DNA from 2 places in the Kitasatospora sp. NPDC058115 genome. Region 1 is predicted to be linked to the other one. Evidence: predicted binding sites of a transcription regulator. Region 1 holds the regulator's gene; the other holds the start of a gene.
What was found. Region 1 encodes HspR, which represses chaperone genes until heat shock. Its sites were predicted from a motif close to TTGAGNNNNNNNNNCTCAA; they were not measured.

Region 2: a site for HspR is predicted at 3,425-3,443, ahead of lon (endopeptidase La). Genes of this name have one in related genera too.

Annotation. Positions count from the first base shown of each region.
Region 1 is NZ_JBHVTL010000033.1:71,436-79,151, reverse strand. It holds gene ACFVVL_RS30030 (LuxR C-terminal-related transcriptional regulator) at 1-715, shown strand, start outside; gene ACFVVL_RS30025 (LuxR family transcriptional regulator) at 705-1,622, shown strand; gene ACFVVL_RS30020 (hypothetical protein) at 1,630-2,256, opposite strand; gene ACFVVL_RS30015 (helix-turn-helix domain-containing protein) at 2,804-3,862, opposite strand; gene ACFVVL_RS30010 (heat shock protein transcriptional repressor HspR) at 4,068-4,583, opposite strand; gene dnaJ (molecular chaperone DnaJ) at 4,591-5,748, opposite strand; gene grpE (nucleotide exchange factor GrpE) at 5,907-6,536, opposite strand; gene dnaK (molecular chaperone DnaK) at 6,533-7,716, opposite strand, start outside.
Region 2 is NZ_JBHVTL010000059.1:604-8,319, forward strand. It holds gene ACFVVL_RS35010 (sensor histidine kinase) at 43-1,173, opposite strand; gene ACFVVL_RS35015 (response regulator transcription factor) at 1,258-1,995, opposite strand; gene ACFVVL_RS35020 (rhomboid-like protein) at 2,540-3,328, shown strand; gene lon (endopeptidase La) at 3,466-5,865, shown strand; gene ACFVVL_RS35030 (GtrA family protein) at 5,957-6,535, shown strand; gene ACFVVL_RS35035 (ROK family protein) at 6,528-7,716, shown strand, end outside.

The DNA.
Region 1 (7,716 bases):
CGCCGAGAACCTGCCCGGCGCCCTGGACGCCCTCACCCGCGCCTACGACGCGATGCCCCGCCCGCCCGAGCGCTCCGGCGGCGCCGTCTACATCGAGGGCCACATCCACATCCGGCACCGGATCTCCCAGCTGGTCTCCGACTGCCGCACCGAGGTCCTCACCGCCCAGCCCGGCCACCGCCCGCCCGACGCGCTCAAGATCGCCATCCAGCAGGACGTCAAGCTCCTCCAGCGCGGCTGCTCGCTGCGCACCCTCTACCAGCCCGTCGCGATCTCCGAACCGGCCGCCCTCGCCTACGCCGAGGAGGTCACCCGGCGCGGCTCGCTGATCCGGATCCTGGACGAGCCGTTCCAGCGGCTGATGATCTTCGACCGCTCGGTCGCGGTGATCTCCGCCAGCGACGACCACAGCACCGCCGCCTTCATCAGCGACCCGGCCGCGATCGCCTTCATCGTCAACGCCTTCGAGCGCGACTGGTCCCGGGCCGACGCCACCGACTGGTCCGCCGTGCTCAGCCAGGGGCCCGCCCACAACGCGCCCGACCGGGTCGGCCGGCTGCTCGCCCGCGGCCTGACCCAGCGCGCCGTCGCCACCCGCCTCGGCCTGAGCGAGCGCACGGTGGCCGCCCACATCTCCCGGCTGCGCGACCGCTACGGCGCCCAGACCCTCTTCCAGCTCGGCTGGCTGATGCGCGGCGGCCGTGATGACGGATGAGCCCACCGCCGCGGAGCACGGCCTCTACCTGACCGCGCTGGCCAACGGCGGCCGGCTCACCGCGTCGTCCGCCGCCGACCCGGTCGCGCTGGCCGGTCTGGTCGCCCGCGGTCTGCTCGAACGCACCGCGGGCGGGTACACCGCCGTCAGCCCGCGCACGGCCGGGGACCGCCGGGCCGCCGAGCTGCGCACCGAGGCGACCAGGCTGCTGGTGCGCGCCGAGCAGCTGCCCGGCACCCTGGCGCCGCTGAGCGCCACCTTCGACGCCACCCGCCAGCCGGCCCCGCTGTCGCCCTGCGTCGAGGGCCCGGAGGCCATCCGGCACCGGCTCGCCCTGCTGGTCGCGGAGTGCCGGGAGGAGCTGCTGACGGCCCAGCCGGGGACCCGCCGGCGGGCCACCCTCGAACTGTCGGTCACCCAGGACGTCCCGCTGCTGATGACCGGGCGGCGGATCCGGACCATCTACCAGCCCGTGGTGCGCCGTCAGCCCGAGGTGATCGAGTACGCGAACGCGGTCGTCCCGCACGGCTCGCAGATCCGCCTGCTGGACGAGCCCTTCGACCGGATGATCATCGTCGACCGGACCACGGCGGTGGTCTCCGCGCGGGCCGACCACAGCGCCGCCGCGTTCATCACCGACCGGGCCACGGTGGACGCGCTGGTCGCCACCTTCGAGCGCGACTGGTGCCGCGCCACCGTCACCGACTGGTCGGCCGCCGTTCCGCACCCGGTGGCCGTCCGGATCGGGCGCCTCCTCTCCCGCGGCTTCACCCAGCGGGCCATCGCCGCCCGGATCGGCCTGAGCGAACGCTCCGTGGCCGCCCACATCTCCCGCCTGCGCGAGCGCCACGGCGCCCGGACGCTGTTCCAGCTCGGATGGCGGATGCGGGGCTGCCGCGATGACTGAGCGGCGGTCAGCCGGTGGCCGCGCCGGTGGGCCAGTAGCCGGCCGGGCCGACGGCGGGGGGCTGCTGCCGGGGGACGGTGAACTGCTCGCCGGGGGCGGTCCAGAAGCCCTCGCGCAGCGAGAGCGCCATGCCGGCCCAGTCGAGGGCGGTCTCCACGGTGTGGTGGAGGGCCTCCTGGGACCAGGTGTCGTCGAAGACCAGCGGCAGGACGGGGGCGACCTGCTCGATGGTGGCGATCAGCGGGTTGTGGGTGATGGCCTCGTCGACGAGCAGGACGATCGGCTTGCGCAGCGCCGACGCCCAGCCCAGCTCCAGGCTGACGCCGGCCGACAGCGGCGCGCCGACGTAGGCGAAGACGAGGTCCGCGGACTGCAGCGCGCGGAAGTCCGACGGCACCCGGGGCTCGGGGGCGCGCCCGGCGACGGTCCAGGCGTCACTGTGGTGGGCGCTGTACACGGCGGCGCCGCTGCGGAGGAGGGTGGTGCGAAGCGTCGTCAGCCGCGTCCGGCTGGCGAGGGTCACCACACTGTCCGCCGGCCCGGTCAACCGCATCAGCGGCGCGGCCAGGAACACGCGTGCGCGCCGGCCCTCATGGGCCTGTGCGGGGAGGTCGCGCAGATAGGGCTCGCTCATGACGACTCCGGGGAAGTGGTGGTCAGGCGAGCAGACATGGCACCGCTGCTCGGAGGTGCTGTTCCGTCCTGCCTGAACAATCAACGTTTGTTATTGCGACGGGCGGGTTGATCGTCCAATGAGACGGGTCTTGGCGTCCACAGAGTCGTGCTGGCATCTGACTGCCAGGCAGTCAGATGACACACCGCCGGGCCTGACCGGCGCGTACGTTGGTTGTGCTCACATCAGGCGAGCTTGTTCGGGGTGAGAGTAGACGTCGTCGACGTGCTCCTGCCAGCCCTCGCAACGCTCTGCGGGTGTACTGGGGCGTGACATGTCGGCCCTCCATGGGTCATCATATGGTCGCATTAGTGCGACCGTCGCCCGATGAGTCGATGCTCGCAGTAAGTTGTCGTGAAAGGAGTGATGTTGTGCTGAAGGCGCGCCGTATTGCTGTCTCTGCATTCCTCCTGGGCATCGCAATGCTCATTGGAGTGGGCTCGGCCACCGCTGATGACTCCCATTGGGGGGCCGACCGCCAGCAGGTTGCCATGCTCGACATGGACAGTCACTGGTAGGACTTTTGCCAGTCAAGGGGAAGGACCGATGCATCGGGCAGCATCGGTCCTTCTTGTTGCCGGGCGAGTTTCCAGCCGAGCTGGAAGAGCGTCTCGACCTCGTGTTCCTCGCGGAGTTCGGCGATGTGCCGGGCCAGCGTGCGCTCGCTCAGTCCGAGCCGGCGCGCGATCGTTCTGTGGCCGGCCCCCTGGAGCATCATCCGGATGATTTGCTGACGCATGCTCGAAACCACCTGGCGGGGGATCTCGTGCGAGCCGGAGAAGGGAATGGCCCGCTCCCACTGGCTGCTGAACACGTGCACGATGTAGCTGATCACCGCCTCGTCCCGGATGAAGGCCGCGCGGTCGCGATTCTCCTCGCCCCCGACGGTGACCACGGCCACCTTGCGGTCGAGCACGATGAGCTTGGCGAACGCCTCGTCGAGGGTCCTCACCTGGCAGCCGGCCTGGGTGATCTCCCGTACGTAGTCGACCGTCGGATTGGAATAGCGCGCACCCGGTTGGTAAATGGTCCGGATGGTGCCGCCGCGCTGCACGAATCTCATGTCCCGGTCGATGGCGATCCGCAATGCGTCGGCCGCCCGCCCGCCGCCGGGCTGCGCGGTCAGCATCTCGCGCGAGGCGTTCTCCAGCAGCGTTTCCAGGAGCTGGTTTATGGTGCCGCGGCCCTGGACGTACTCAATTGATCCGCCGGGTTCCGGTCCGGTGGTGTGCGCCTGGTATTCGAGGCCGAGTTCCTGCAGCGTCGCGTGCAGCGAAATCGACCGGCGGAGCAGATCGGCGGCCTCCATCTGGAGATTGTTCGAGGCCGATTCGGCGAGCTGCCGGGGGTCTTTCACCGCGAAGGTTCCCGGCGGGCCCACTTCCGGATTGAGGAGACCGAGCCGCAGCAACTCCTGGAGCGGTTCGTGGTCGGATTCGGGCGACAGCGGACAGCCCTGGTCGTCCGTCAGCGGCCCGTCGTGCCGCAGGGCCTTCTGGTACAGGCTGCGGGCCTCCGGAGACAGCACACCCTCGTGGGTGGCTCCAGACCTGTGTCCGGCACTCATCTGCGGCTCCTCGCCGTTGGCTGGACCGGGTGGACTGCGCGGACCTGGTCCGCCCTGGGCATCCTAGGCGCCGCGTGCCCCCGTGCCGACTGCTGCGTGGTGTTCGAGCCGGTTCCCCGCTTCCTGAACCTTCGCACTGGAACGATACTGCCGGTACCCGCTGTACGGCGGGTACCGGCGGTGGTGCGCGAGCGCGCGACGGCGGTCAGCGCTTGGGGCGCCAGACGACGAGCGCGCTGGAGTGCGGGGTCGGGGGCTGGTAGGGGACGAGGTCGCGCCGGTAGGAGGCGTGGATGGTGGCCTCGCGCTGCTGGAGCGCGGTGGCCGCGCCCTCCAGGGAGTCGGCCAGTTCGGCGATCCGGGACTGCAGGGCGGCGACCTGGTTCTCCAGCTCGATGATCCGCTTGATGCCGGCCAGGTTGATGCCCTCGTCCTGGGAGAGCCGCTGGACCTCGCGCAGCTGCTGGATGTCGCGCGCGGAGTAGCGGCGGCCGCGTCCGGCGGTGCGGTCGGGGCTGACCAGGCCGAGCCGGTCGTACTGGCGGAGGGTCTGCGGGTGCAGGCCGGAGAGCTCGGCGGCCACCGAGATCACGTAGACCGGGGTCTCCTCGGTGAGCACGTACTGGGGCTGCGGGGCGGTCCGGCGGGTGGTGCGGCGGGCGCCGCCGCCACCGGGAAGACCGTCGCCGAGGCCGGGGCCGATGGGGTCGTCGGGGGTCATCTGGTCGTCACGCTCCCTTCGCCGCTCGGAAGAGGGCGGCTCGCGGGTCGTCGGAGGCGGTCGCCTCGCGGTACTGCTCCAGAGCGGTCAGGGCGTCGCCGGTGACGGCCTGGGGCACCACGACCTCCATGGTGACCAGCAGGTCGCCGCGGGTGCCGTCCTTGCGGGTGGCGCCCTTGCCGCGGGCCCGCAGGGTCAGGCCGTTGGCGCTGCCCGGGGGCAGCTTGAGCTTCACCGACGGGCCGTTCAGGGTCGGCACCTCGATGGTGCCGCCGAGGGCCGCCTCGGGGAAGGTCACCGGGACGGTCACCGTCAGGTTGTCGCCCTTGCGCCCGAACACGGCGTGCGGGTCGACGTGGACGGTGACGTACAGGTCGCCGGGCTGGCCGCCGCGCTCGCCCTGGGCACCCTTGCCCTTGAGGCGGATCCGCTGGGCGTCCTGGACGCCGGCCGGGATCCGGACCTGCATGGTGCGGGCGGAGCTGGCGCGGCCGCTGCCGTGGCAGTCGGGGCAGGGGTCGTCGACGATCATGCCGCGGCCCCGGCAGTCCCGGCAGGGCTCGGAGAGCGCGAAGGCGCCCTGACCGCGGCTGACCGTGCCGGAGCCCACGCAGGTCGGACAGACCCGCGGGGTGGTGCCGGACTTGGCGCCGGTGCCGTTGCAGAGCCGGCAGGGGGCCTGGCTGGTCATCCGCAGCGGGACGGTGGCACCGTCGACGGCCTCCTCGAAGGAGAGCGTCACCTCGGTCTCGACGTCGGCGCCGCGCCGCGGCTGGGCCTGCCGGCCGCCGCGGTTGAACAGGCCGCCGAAGACGTCGCCCAGCCCGCCGCCGGCGCCGCCGCCGCCCTGGCTGCCGCTGAAGAGGTCGCCGAAGTCGAAGCTGTAGCTGCCGGTGCCGCCGGGTCCGCCCGGCCGGAAGCCGCCGTTGGCGAAGAGGCTGCGGGCCTCGTCGTACTCCTTGCGGCGCTTCTCGTCGGAGAGGACGTCGTACGCCTCGGAGATGTCCTTGAACCGCTCCTCGGCCTTGGTGTCGCCCTTGTTGGCGTCGGGGTGGAACTCGCGCGCCAGCTTGCGGTAGGTCTTCTTGATCTCCGTGGCGCTGGCGTCCTTGGGCACGCCGAGGACCTTGTAGTAGTCCTTCTCCACGTAGTCCTTGCCGCTCATGGCCGGCGCCACCTCCCGAGGTCCATCGTCACAGTGCTGTCAACGGTCCGGGCACGCTCCTGCGTGCCCGGACACGCCGACAGCGCGCTGCGGAGCCGGCCGCCGTACTGGCCGGCGTACGACTCCGCAGCGCAAGGGTTGTCAGCCGTCACCGGTGGTCAGCTGTCCGAGCCACCGTCGGCCTGGTCCTTCTTCTCCCCGCCCTTGGCGGTGTCGGCGTCCGGACCGGACGTGGTCTGGGTGCCCGGCTGGGGCTCCGCGACCGCGACCATCGCCGGGCGGATGATCCGCTCGCCGATCCGGTAGCCGGGCTGGAGGATCTGGACGCAGGTGTCCTCGGTGACGTCCGAGGAGTAGCTGTGCATCAGCGCCTCGTGCATGGTCGGGTCGAAGGGCTCGCCCTCCTTGCCGAACTGCTGCAGGCCCAGCTTGGCGACGACCGTCTCCAGCGACTCCGCGACGGACTTGAAGCCGCCCGTCACCTCGCCGTGGTCGCGGGCGCGGCCGATGTCGTCCAGCACCGGGATCAGCGACTCCAGGATGTTGGAGACGGCGATCTCGCGGACCGTCAGCCGGTCGCGCTCGACCCGCTTGCGGTAGTTCTGGTACTCGGCCTGCAGGCGCTGGAGGTCGGCGGTGCGCTCGGCCGCCTCGCGCTTGGCCGCGGCGACCTCCTCCGCGCCGGAGCCCTCGGCCCCGGCCGCGGCGGCCTCCTCGGCCGCCTTGATCACGGCCTCCTCGGCGGCGGAGTCGTCGCCGGGCTCGGCACCCTGCGGCTTCTCCGTCATGCCGCACCGCCCTTGGGCTTCTCGTCGTCCACGATCTCGGCGTCGACGACGTCGTCGTCCTTGGCACCGGCCTCGCCGGCGTCACCGGCCGCGCCCGCACCGGCCGCACCGGCGGCGTCGGCGTTGGCGTACAGCGCCTGGCCGAGCTTCTGGGCGGTGGTGGAGACCTTCTCCGAGGCCTCGCGGATCTTCGCGATGTCCTCGCCCTTCAGGGCTTCCTTCAGCTCGCCGATGGCGGTCTCGACCTCGGTCTTGACATCGGCCGGCAGCTTGTCGGCGTTGTCGGCGATGAACTTCTCGGTGGAGTAGACGAGCTGCTCGGCCTGGTTGCGGGTCTCCACGGCCTCGCGGCGCTTGTGGTCCTCCTCCGCGTACTGCTCGGCCTCGCGCATCATGCGCTCGATGTCGTCCTTCGGCAGCGCGGAGCCGCCGGTGACGGTCATCTTCTGCTCCTTGCCGGTGCCGAGGTCCTTGGCGCCGACGTGCATGATGCCGTTGGCGTCGATGTCGAAGGTGACCTCGATCTGGGGCAGGCCGCGGGGGGCCGGCGGCAGGCCGGTCAGCTCGAACATGCCGAGCTTCTTGTTGTAGGCGGCGATCTCGCGCTCGCCCTGGTAGACCTGGATCTGCACGGACGGCTGGTTGTCCTCGGCCGTGGTGAAGATCTCCGAGCGCTTGGTCGGGATCGTGGTGTTGCGCTCGATCAGCTTGGTCATGATGCCGCCCTTGGTCTCGATGCCGAGGGACAGCGGGGTGACGTCGAGCAGCAGGACGTCCTTGACCTCGCCCTTGAGGACACCGGCCTGGAGCGCGGCGCCGATGGCGACGACCTCGTCCGGGTTGACGCCCTTGTTGGCGTCCTTGCCGCCGGTCAGCTCGCGGACGAGCTCGGCGACGGCCGGCATGCGGGTGGAGCCGCCGACGAGGACCACGTGGTCGATCTCGGACAGCGCGATGCCGGCGTCCTTGATCACGTTGTGGAACGGGATCTTGCAGCGCTCCAGCAGGTCCGAGGTGAGCTGCTGGAACTGGGCGCGGGTGAGCTTCTCGTCCAGGTGCAGCGGGCCCTCGGCGGAGGCCGTGATGTAGGGCAGATTGATCGAGGTCTCGGAGGACGAGGACAGCTCGATCTTGGCCTTCTCGGCGGCCTCGCGCAGACGCTGCAGGGCCATCTTGTCCT
Region 2 (7,716 bases), on a different contig from region 1:
CGCGCCGGTGCCGCCCGGCCCCGCCCGGCCCCGCGCCGGTCCTCAGCGCGGGCCGGGCAGCCGGACCTCGATCCGGCAGCCGCGGGCGGCCTCGGCGACCTCGATCCGCCCGCCGTGCAGGTCCACCGCCCACCGGGCGATGGCCAGGCCGAGCCCGGTCCCGCCGTCGGCGCCCGGGCCGGACGCGGTCGCGGTGCCGCTGCGGCCGAACCGCTCGAAGACCCTGGTCCGGTCCGCGGCCGGGATGCCGGGACCCTCGTCCTCGACCTCCAGCAGCAGCGAGCCGGGCCCCTCGCCGGGCCGGGCGCGGACCGTCACGGTGCCGCCGGGCGGGGAGTGCTTGCAGGCGTTGTCGACCAGGTTGGCGACCACCTGGTGGAGCCGCTCCGGGTCGGCGACGCCGGTCAGGCCCGCCGGGCTCACCTCCAGCGCGAGCCGGACGTCGCCGCGCCGGGAGAACGCCCCGCCCGCCGTCGCGCCGTCCACGGTGACCCCGCGCAGCACGCCGTCCAGGAACTCGCGCACCTCGAAGGGGCGGGCGTCCAGGTCGACCACGCCGTCGTCGATCTTGGAGAGGTCGAGCAGGTGGGTGACCAGCCGGCCCAGCCGTTCGGTCTGTTCCAGCGCGGCACCCAGGGTCGCCGGGTTGGGCTGGACGACGCCGTCGACCACGTTCTCCAGCACGGCGTGCAGCGCGGCGATCGGCGTGCGCAGCTCGTGCGAGACGTTGGCGACCAGTTCGCGGCGGTGCCGGTCGGCCGCTTCCAGGTCGGCCGCCATCTGGTTGAAGGTGGCGGCCAGCTCGCCGATCTCGTCGCGCGAGTTCACCTCGACCCGGCGGCTGTAGTCGCCGGAGGCCATCGCGCGGGCGGCGGCGGTCATGTCGCGCAGCGGGGCGGTCAGCCCGTGCGCGAGGAACTGCATGAAGAGCAGTGAGGCGATCATCGAGAAGATCATGATGATCCGGATCTGGGTCTCGGAGCGGATCGCCACGACCACCATGCCGGTGGCCAGGAAGACCGAGACGATCACCAGGAGGGCGAGTTTGCCCTTGATCGAGCGGACCGGGTCGAGCGGCCGGATGTCGGCCCAGACCCGTCGGGCGGCGCGGGCGGCCAGGGTGGGCGGCCGGCTGCCGTCGAGATCCCCGTTGCGTTGCTGTGGAAAGGTCATTGGTCCCCTGTGATCCCCCGCGTGGGTGCGCACGGCGGTCCGGGACACGGGCCCCCCGGCGGCCCGGTGTCCGAAGGTGTGCCGCTACGCGAGCGGGGCCTCCAGCGCGTATCCGACGCCGTGCACGGTGCGGATCCAGCTGGCGCCGATCTTGCGGCGCAGCGCCTTGACGTGGCTGTCGACGGTGCGGGTGCCGGACGCGTCCGTCCAGTCCCAGACCTCGGCCAGCAGCTGCTCGCGGGTGAGCACGGCGCGCGGCTGGGCGGCCAGGCAGGCGAGCAGGTCGAACTCGGTCGGCGTCAGGTGGACGTCGCCCGCGGCGAGCCGGACCCGGCGCTGCACGTGGTCGATCTCCAGCTCGCCGAAGCGCAGGCTGCCCAGCGCGGGCGTGCGGGCGGCCTGCTGGGCGCGCTCGACGCGGCGCAGCAGCACGTTGACCCGGGCGGCCAGTTCGCGCATGGAGAAGGGCTTGGTCATGTAGTCGTCGGCACCGACGCCGAGGCCGACCAGCAGGTCCGTCTCGTCGTCGCGCGCGGTGAGCATCAGGACCGGTACCGGGCGCTGGGCCTGGATCCGGCGGCACACCTCCAGGCCGTCGAAGCCGGGCAGCATGATGTCGAGGACGACGAGGTCGGGCTGCCAGGTGTGGAAGCCGTCGACGGCGCCCGGGCCGTCGTGGGCCACGGCGACCTTGAAGCCCTCCGCGCCCAGCCGGGCCGCGATGGACTCGGCGATCGTGGGTTCGTCCTCGACCACCAGCACTCTGCGCTGACTGCTCACCGTGCCGCCGGCGTTCTGGTTGTCCTGCTGAATTTCTGTCACGGTCACGCCACCGCCCCCAGGGCTGCGGGCCGGCCATCTGTGGGGATGGCGAAGGCTCCGCTCGTAGTCTTGTTCCGTCGTGGACTGTGCCGGGTCCGCCGTCCCGTCGCGTGTGCGGGGTCGGCGAGCGTGCGCCGCTCACTTCTCCCGCGCACCTCGCAGCGTACGGACAGCGGGTGATTCCCGGCAGGTGGACCGGACATTTCCGGCCCGGGGGCCGGCTTGCCGGGCCGGCCGTCGGGCCCACTGGGAAGTGGGCACGGGCCGATACCTTACCCGGCGTTTTTTCACTCCGTAACGGTACGTATGCACATCGGTCGGCACCAAGCCGCCGGTCAGCGGGGACGGGCGTGCGTATAAGGGGAGAAGGTCTGGACCAATTCGGCCGGCCCGCGGAGCCGCCGCGTCCAGCGTTCTCCCAGCCGGCTCCCAGCGGCCGGCCGTACCGTGGCCACGACAAATCGCGGGAGCGGGATTTCCGGTGGGCGCCGGTACGTTGGACACGCGCGGGGGCGACGGCTGCGGGTGTTGGAGCGGAGGCGGCATGACGGAGCGGCAGGTGTGCGCCGGGCGCGGCGGGCCGCCGTACGGGATGCTCCGGCGCGGGCTGCGGGCCGGAGCGGTCGAGTGGGCGCTGGCCCGGGTGCCGACCCCCCGGAGCACCCCCTTCGCGGTCGGCTACCTCGCCGTGGTCGGCGCCACCACCACTTTCGCCCAGCTGGCCGACCCCGACCTCGTGCGCCGGCTCCAGGAGGCGTCCAGCTCCGACGGTCACAACCTGTTGCAGCACCCGCTGCGGGCGCTGCTGCTCAGCGGCTTCTGGGTGGCCGGCCCGGACTGGGTGCCCTACCTGTGGGCCTTCGCCCTCACCGTCGCGCCGCTGGAGCGCCGGGTCGGCCCGGTCCGGGCGGCCGCCGTGTTCGCCGCCGGGCACATCGGCGCCACCCTGCTCTCCCAGGGCGTGGTGATCGTCGGGGTGGAGTCCGGGCGGCTGGAGCCGGCCGCGATGGACTACCTGGACATCGGTGTCAGCTACGGCGTGCTGGCCAGCCTCGGCGCGCTGGCCGGGCTGCTGCGGCCGGCCGGGCGGGTGGCCGTGCTGGCCCTGGCCGCGGGGCTGATCGCCGAGCAGATCGCCGGCGACCGGGACCTCGTGACCGGGGTGGGCCATCCGGCGGCGCTGCTGGCCGGGGTGGCGCTGTGGCGGTGGCTGCGCCGCTGGGACGGGAGCCGGCCGCACCGCAGCCGGCTCGGGGCGCCGTCCGCGCGCCCCCGGTCCGCCGCCGCGCCCGCGTCCGCGCCCGGCCGGTCCGTGGTGCTGGACCGCTTCTGAGCCGGTCCCGCCGGGGTTCTTGACGGGACGGCCGGCGGTCCTGCTCCGTTCGCTCACGGCGAACGGAGGTCGGGGAACATCCGCAGCCCGCGCAGCCTTAGTCAGGTCGACTCAAGTTCGCTGACTGGGGAGAGATCATGGCATCGACGTCCACTCCGCTCACCCTGCCCGTGCTGCCGCTCGACGACGAGGTCGTCCTGCCGGGCATGGTCGTTCCGCTGGACCTGAAGGACACCGAGGTCCGCGCCGCCGTGGAGGCCGCGCGCGCCGCCGCCGGCGGCAGCACCGGAAAGCCCCAGGTCCTGCTGGTCCCGCGGGTGGACGGTTCCTACGCGGCGGCCGGCACCCTCGCCACCGTCGAGCAGGTCGGCCGGCTGGCCGACGGCGACCCGGCCGCGCTGGTCCGCGCGGTGCGCCGGGTGCGGATCGGCGTCGGCACCACCGGTCCCGGCGCCGCGCTCTGGGTGGAGACCACACCGTTCCGCGAGTCCTCGGTCGGCACCCCGGTGGCCGGGCGCGCCGCCGAGCTGGTCCGGGAGTACAAGAGCCTGTCCACCCAGTGGCTGCGCAAGCGCGGCGCCTGGCAGATCGTCGACCGGGTGGCCGCGATCGAGGGCGTCGGCGAGCTCGCCGACAACATCGGCTACGCCTCCTTCGTCACCGCCGAGCAGAAGCTGAAGGTGCTGCTGGAGGCCGACCAGGTCGCGCGACTGGAGTACGCGCTCGGCCTGCTCCGCGACCACCTCGCCGAGGAGGAGGTCAACGACACCATCCGCAAGGACGTCGAGGAGGGCGTCGCCAAGCAGCAGAAGGAGTTCCTGCTCCGCCGCCAGCTGGAGGCCGTCCGCAAGGAACTGGCCGAGCTGAACGGCGACCCGGCCGACGAGGAGGGCGACTACCGCGCCCGGGTCGAGGCCGCCGACCTGCCCGAGAAGGTCCGCGAGGCCGCGCTCAAGGAGGTCGACAAGCTGGAGCGCTCCAGCGACCAGTCGCCCGAGGGCTCGTGGATCCGCACCTGGCTGGACACCGTCCTGGAACTGCCCTGGAACGAGCGCACCGAGGACTCCTACGACATCGCCGGAGCCCGCGCGGTGCTGGACGCCGACCACGCCGGGCTGGCCGACGTGAAGGAGCGCATCGTCGAGTACCTGGCCGTCCGCAAGCGCCGGGCCGACCAGGGGCTCGGGCTGGTCGGCGGCCGCCGGGGCGGCGCGGTGCTGGCGCTGGTCGGCCCGCCCGGCGTCGGCAAGACCTCGCTCGGCGAGTCGGTGGCCCGCGCCATGGGCCGCAGCTTCGTCCGGGTCGCGCTCGGCGGCGTCCGGGACGAGGCGGAGATCCGCGGCCACCGGCGCACCTACGTCGGCGCGCTGCCCGGCCGGCTGGTCCGGGCGATCAAGGAGGCCGGCTCGATGAACCCGGTCGTCCTGCTCGACGAGATCGACAAGGTCGGCTCCGACTACCGGGGCGACCCGGCGGCCGCCCTGCTGGAGGTGCTCGACCCGGCGCAGAACCACACCTTCCGCGACCACTACCTGGAGGTCGAGCTGGACCTCTCCGACGTGGTCTTCCTCGCCACCGCCAACGTGCTGGAGGCCATCCCCGAGCCGCTGCTCGACCGGATGGAGCTGGTCCGGCTGGACGGCTACACCGAGGACGAGAAGGTCGTCATCGCCCGGGACCACCTGCTCCCGCGCCAGCTGGAGAGGGCCGGGCTGGCGGAGGGGGAGGTCACGGTCGACGAGCCGGCGCTGCGCCGGCTGGCCGGGGAGTACACCCGCGAGGCCGGCGTCCGCAACCTCGAACGGGCCGTCTCCCGGGTGCTGCGCAAGGTCGCCGCGCAGACCGAGCTGGGCGAGCGCGAGCTGCCCGCCGCGATCGGCGCCGACGACCTGCGGGCCCTGATCGGCCGGCCGCACCACGTCCCGGAGGCGGCCCAGGAGCCCGCCGAGCGGCGCACCGCGGTGCCCGGCGTGGCCACCGGGCTGGCGGTCACCGGGGCCGGCGGCGACGTCCTCTACATCGAGGCCTCGCTCGCCGACGCCGAGACCGGCGGCACCGGGCTGACCCTGACCGGCCAGCTGGGCGACGTCATGAAGGAGTCCGCGCACATCGCGCTCTCCTACCTGCGCTCGCGCGGCGCCGAGCTGGAGCTGCCGGTCACCTCGCTGCGCGACCGCGGCGTGCATCTGCACATCCCGGCCGGGGCCATCCCCAAGGACGGGCCGAGCGCCGGCATCACCATGACCACGGCGCTGGCCTCGCTGCTCTCCGGGCGCAAGGTGCGCACCGACGTGGCGATGACCGGGGAGGTGTCGCTGACCGGGCGGGTGCTGCCGATCGGCGGGGTGAAGCAGAAGCTGCTCGCCGCCGACCGGGCCGGGATCACCACGGTGATCATCCCCAAGCGGAACGAGCCCGACCTCGACGACCTGCCCGCGGAGGTGCTGGAGCGGCTGACCGTCCACCCGGTCGCCGACGTCCGGGAGGTGCTGGAGCTGGCCCTGGAGCCGGCCGGCGTGCTGGTGGCGGCGGCCTGACGCCCCCGGCGCCGCGCCACCCCCGCGGCCCGTCCCGTCCGGCGCTCCGCCTGGACGGGACGGGCCGCGGGGTGCGTGCCAGACTGCGAGAGTGCCGTCCTTGACCCAGCGCACGCTGGCCCGGGTGCCGGAGCGGGTACGACCGCTCCTGGTCCGGCACCGGCAGCTGGTGAAGTTCCTGCTGGTCGGCAGCGGCTGCTTCGCGCTGACGCTGCTGATGAACTACGCGCTGCGGCTGACCGTGCTGGAGCACAAGCCGGTGGTGGCGCTCACCGTGGCGACGGTGGCCGGCACCGCCGTCTCCTACGTGCTCAACCGGCGGTGGAGCTTCCGCTCCTCCTGGCGGCGGCGCGAACCGCTGCTGTTCCTGCTGGTGAGCGCCCTCGCCATCGCCGTCAACGTGCTGCCGCTGATCGTCTCGCGCTACCTGCTCGACCTGCGCGAGCCGTCGGTCGGCCCGGTCACCCAGGAGCTCGCCGACTTCCTGAGCGGGATGGTGCTGGGCACCTTCGCGGCGATGCTGTTCCGCTTCTGGGCCATGCGGCGCTGGGTCTTCACCCGGGTGGAGCAGTCCCTGGTGGCCGCCGGCGCGGCGGGCCCCGACGGCTGGGGCGTCCTCGGCGCGCCCGTGACGTCGGCGGAGGCCGGGGCGGGTGAGGGCGATGCGTGAACCGGAGGCCCCGCGGGGCGGCGGCCCGGCCAGCCAGCAGGGCATGCGCCGGTCCAATCTGGCGCTGGTGCTGCGGGTCATCACCCGCACCCCGCGCTCGCGCGCCGAGGTGGCCGCCGAGACCGGGCTGACCAGGGCCGCCGTCTCCTCGCTGGCCGAGGAGCTGATCGCGGCCGGACTGGTGGCCGAGGAGGGCCCGGCCGCCCCCAGCGGCAAGGTCGGCCGGCCCGGCACCGCGCTCGGGCTCAACCGGGACGGCCCGGCCGGACTGGGCGCCGAGATCGGGGTGGAGCACCTGGGCGCCTGCGCGGTCGACCTGCGCGGCGAGGTCCGCGCCTGGCGCCGCCAGGAGATCCGCAACCGGGGCCGGCAGCCCGCCGCCGTGATGGCCGACCTCGCCGAACTGCTCCGCCGGGCCGCCGCCGACGCCGCACTGCGCCCGGCCGGGCTGGCGCTGGCCGTGCCCGGACTGGTCGGCGCCGACGGCGCGCTGCTCCAGCGGGCGGCCAACCTGGGCTGGCGGGACGTCGCGGCCGCCGCCGAACTGCGGCTCGCGCTGCGCGCCGCCAACGCCGGGGAACTGGCCGAGCTCCCGCTGCGGGCCGACAACGAGGCCAACCTCGGCGGCCTGGCCGAGCTCTGGCTGGGCGGCGGGCCGGAGCACTTCCTGCACGTCTCCGCGGAGGCCGGGATCGGCTCGGCGATCGTCGTCGACGGCCGGCTGCTGCGCGGCGCGCGCGGCTACGCGGGCGAGCTGGGCCACGTCCCGGTGCATCCGGAGGGGCCGCGCTGCGCCTGCGGGGCGCACGGCTGCCTGGAGCAGTACGCGGGGGAGTCGGCGGTGCTGCGCGCGGCCGGCCTGGAGGGCATCCGGGGCGACTGGGTGGCGCTGCTGGCCGAGCGGGCCGGGGCCGCGGACGAGGAGGTGCGCGCCGCGCTCGACGGCGCGGGCGCCGCGCTGGGCATCGCTGCGGCCGGGGCGGTCAACCTGCTGGACCCGGCCGAGGTGGTGCTGGGCGGGGGCTACGCCCAGCTGGCGCCCTGGCTGCTGCCCGCGATGCGGGCCGAGCTGGCCGCCCGGGTGACCGTCCGCCCCTGGTCGCCCGAGCGGCTGACGGTCTCCCGGCTGGGCCGCCGCGGCCCCCTGCTGGGGGCCGCGGTCGGCGTGGTCCGGGCCCTGC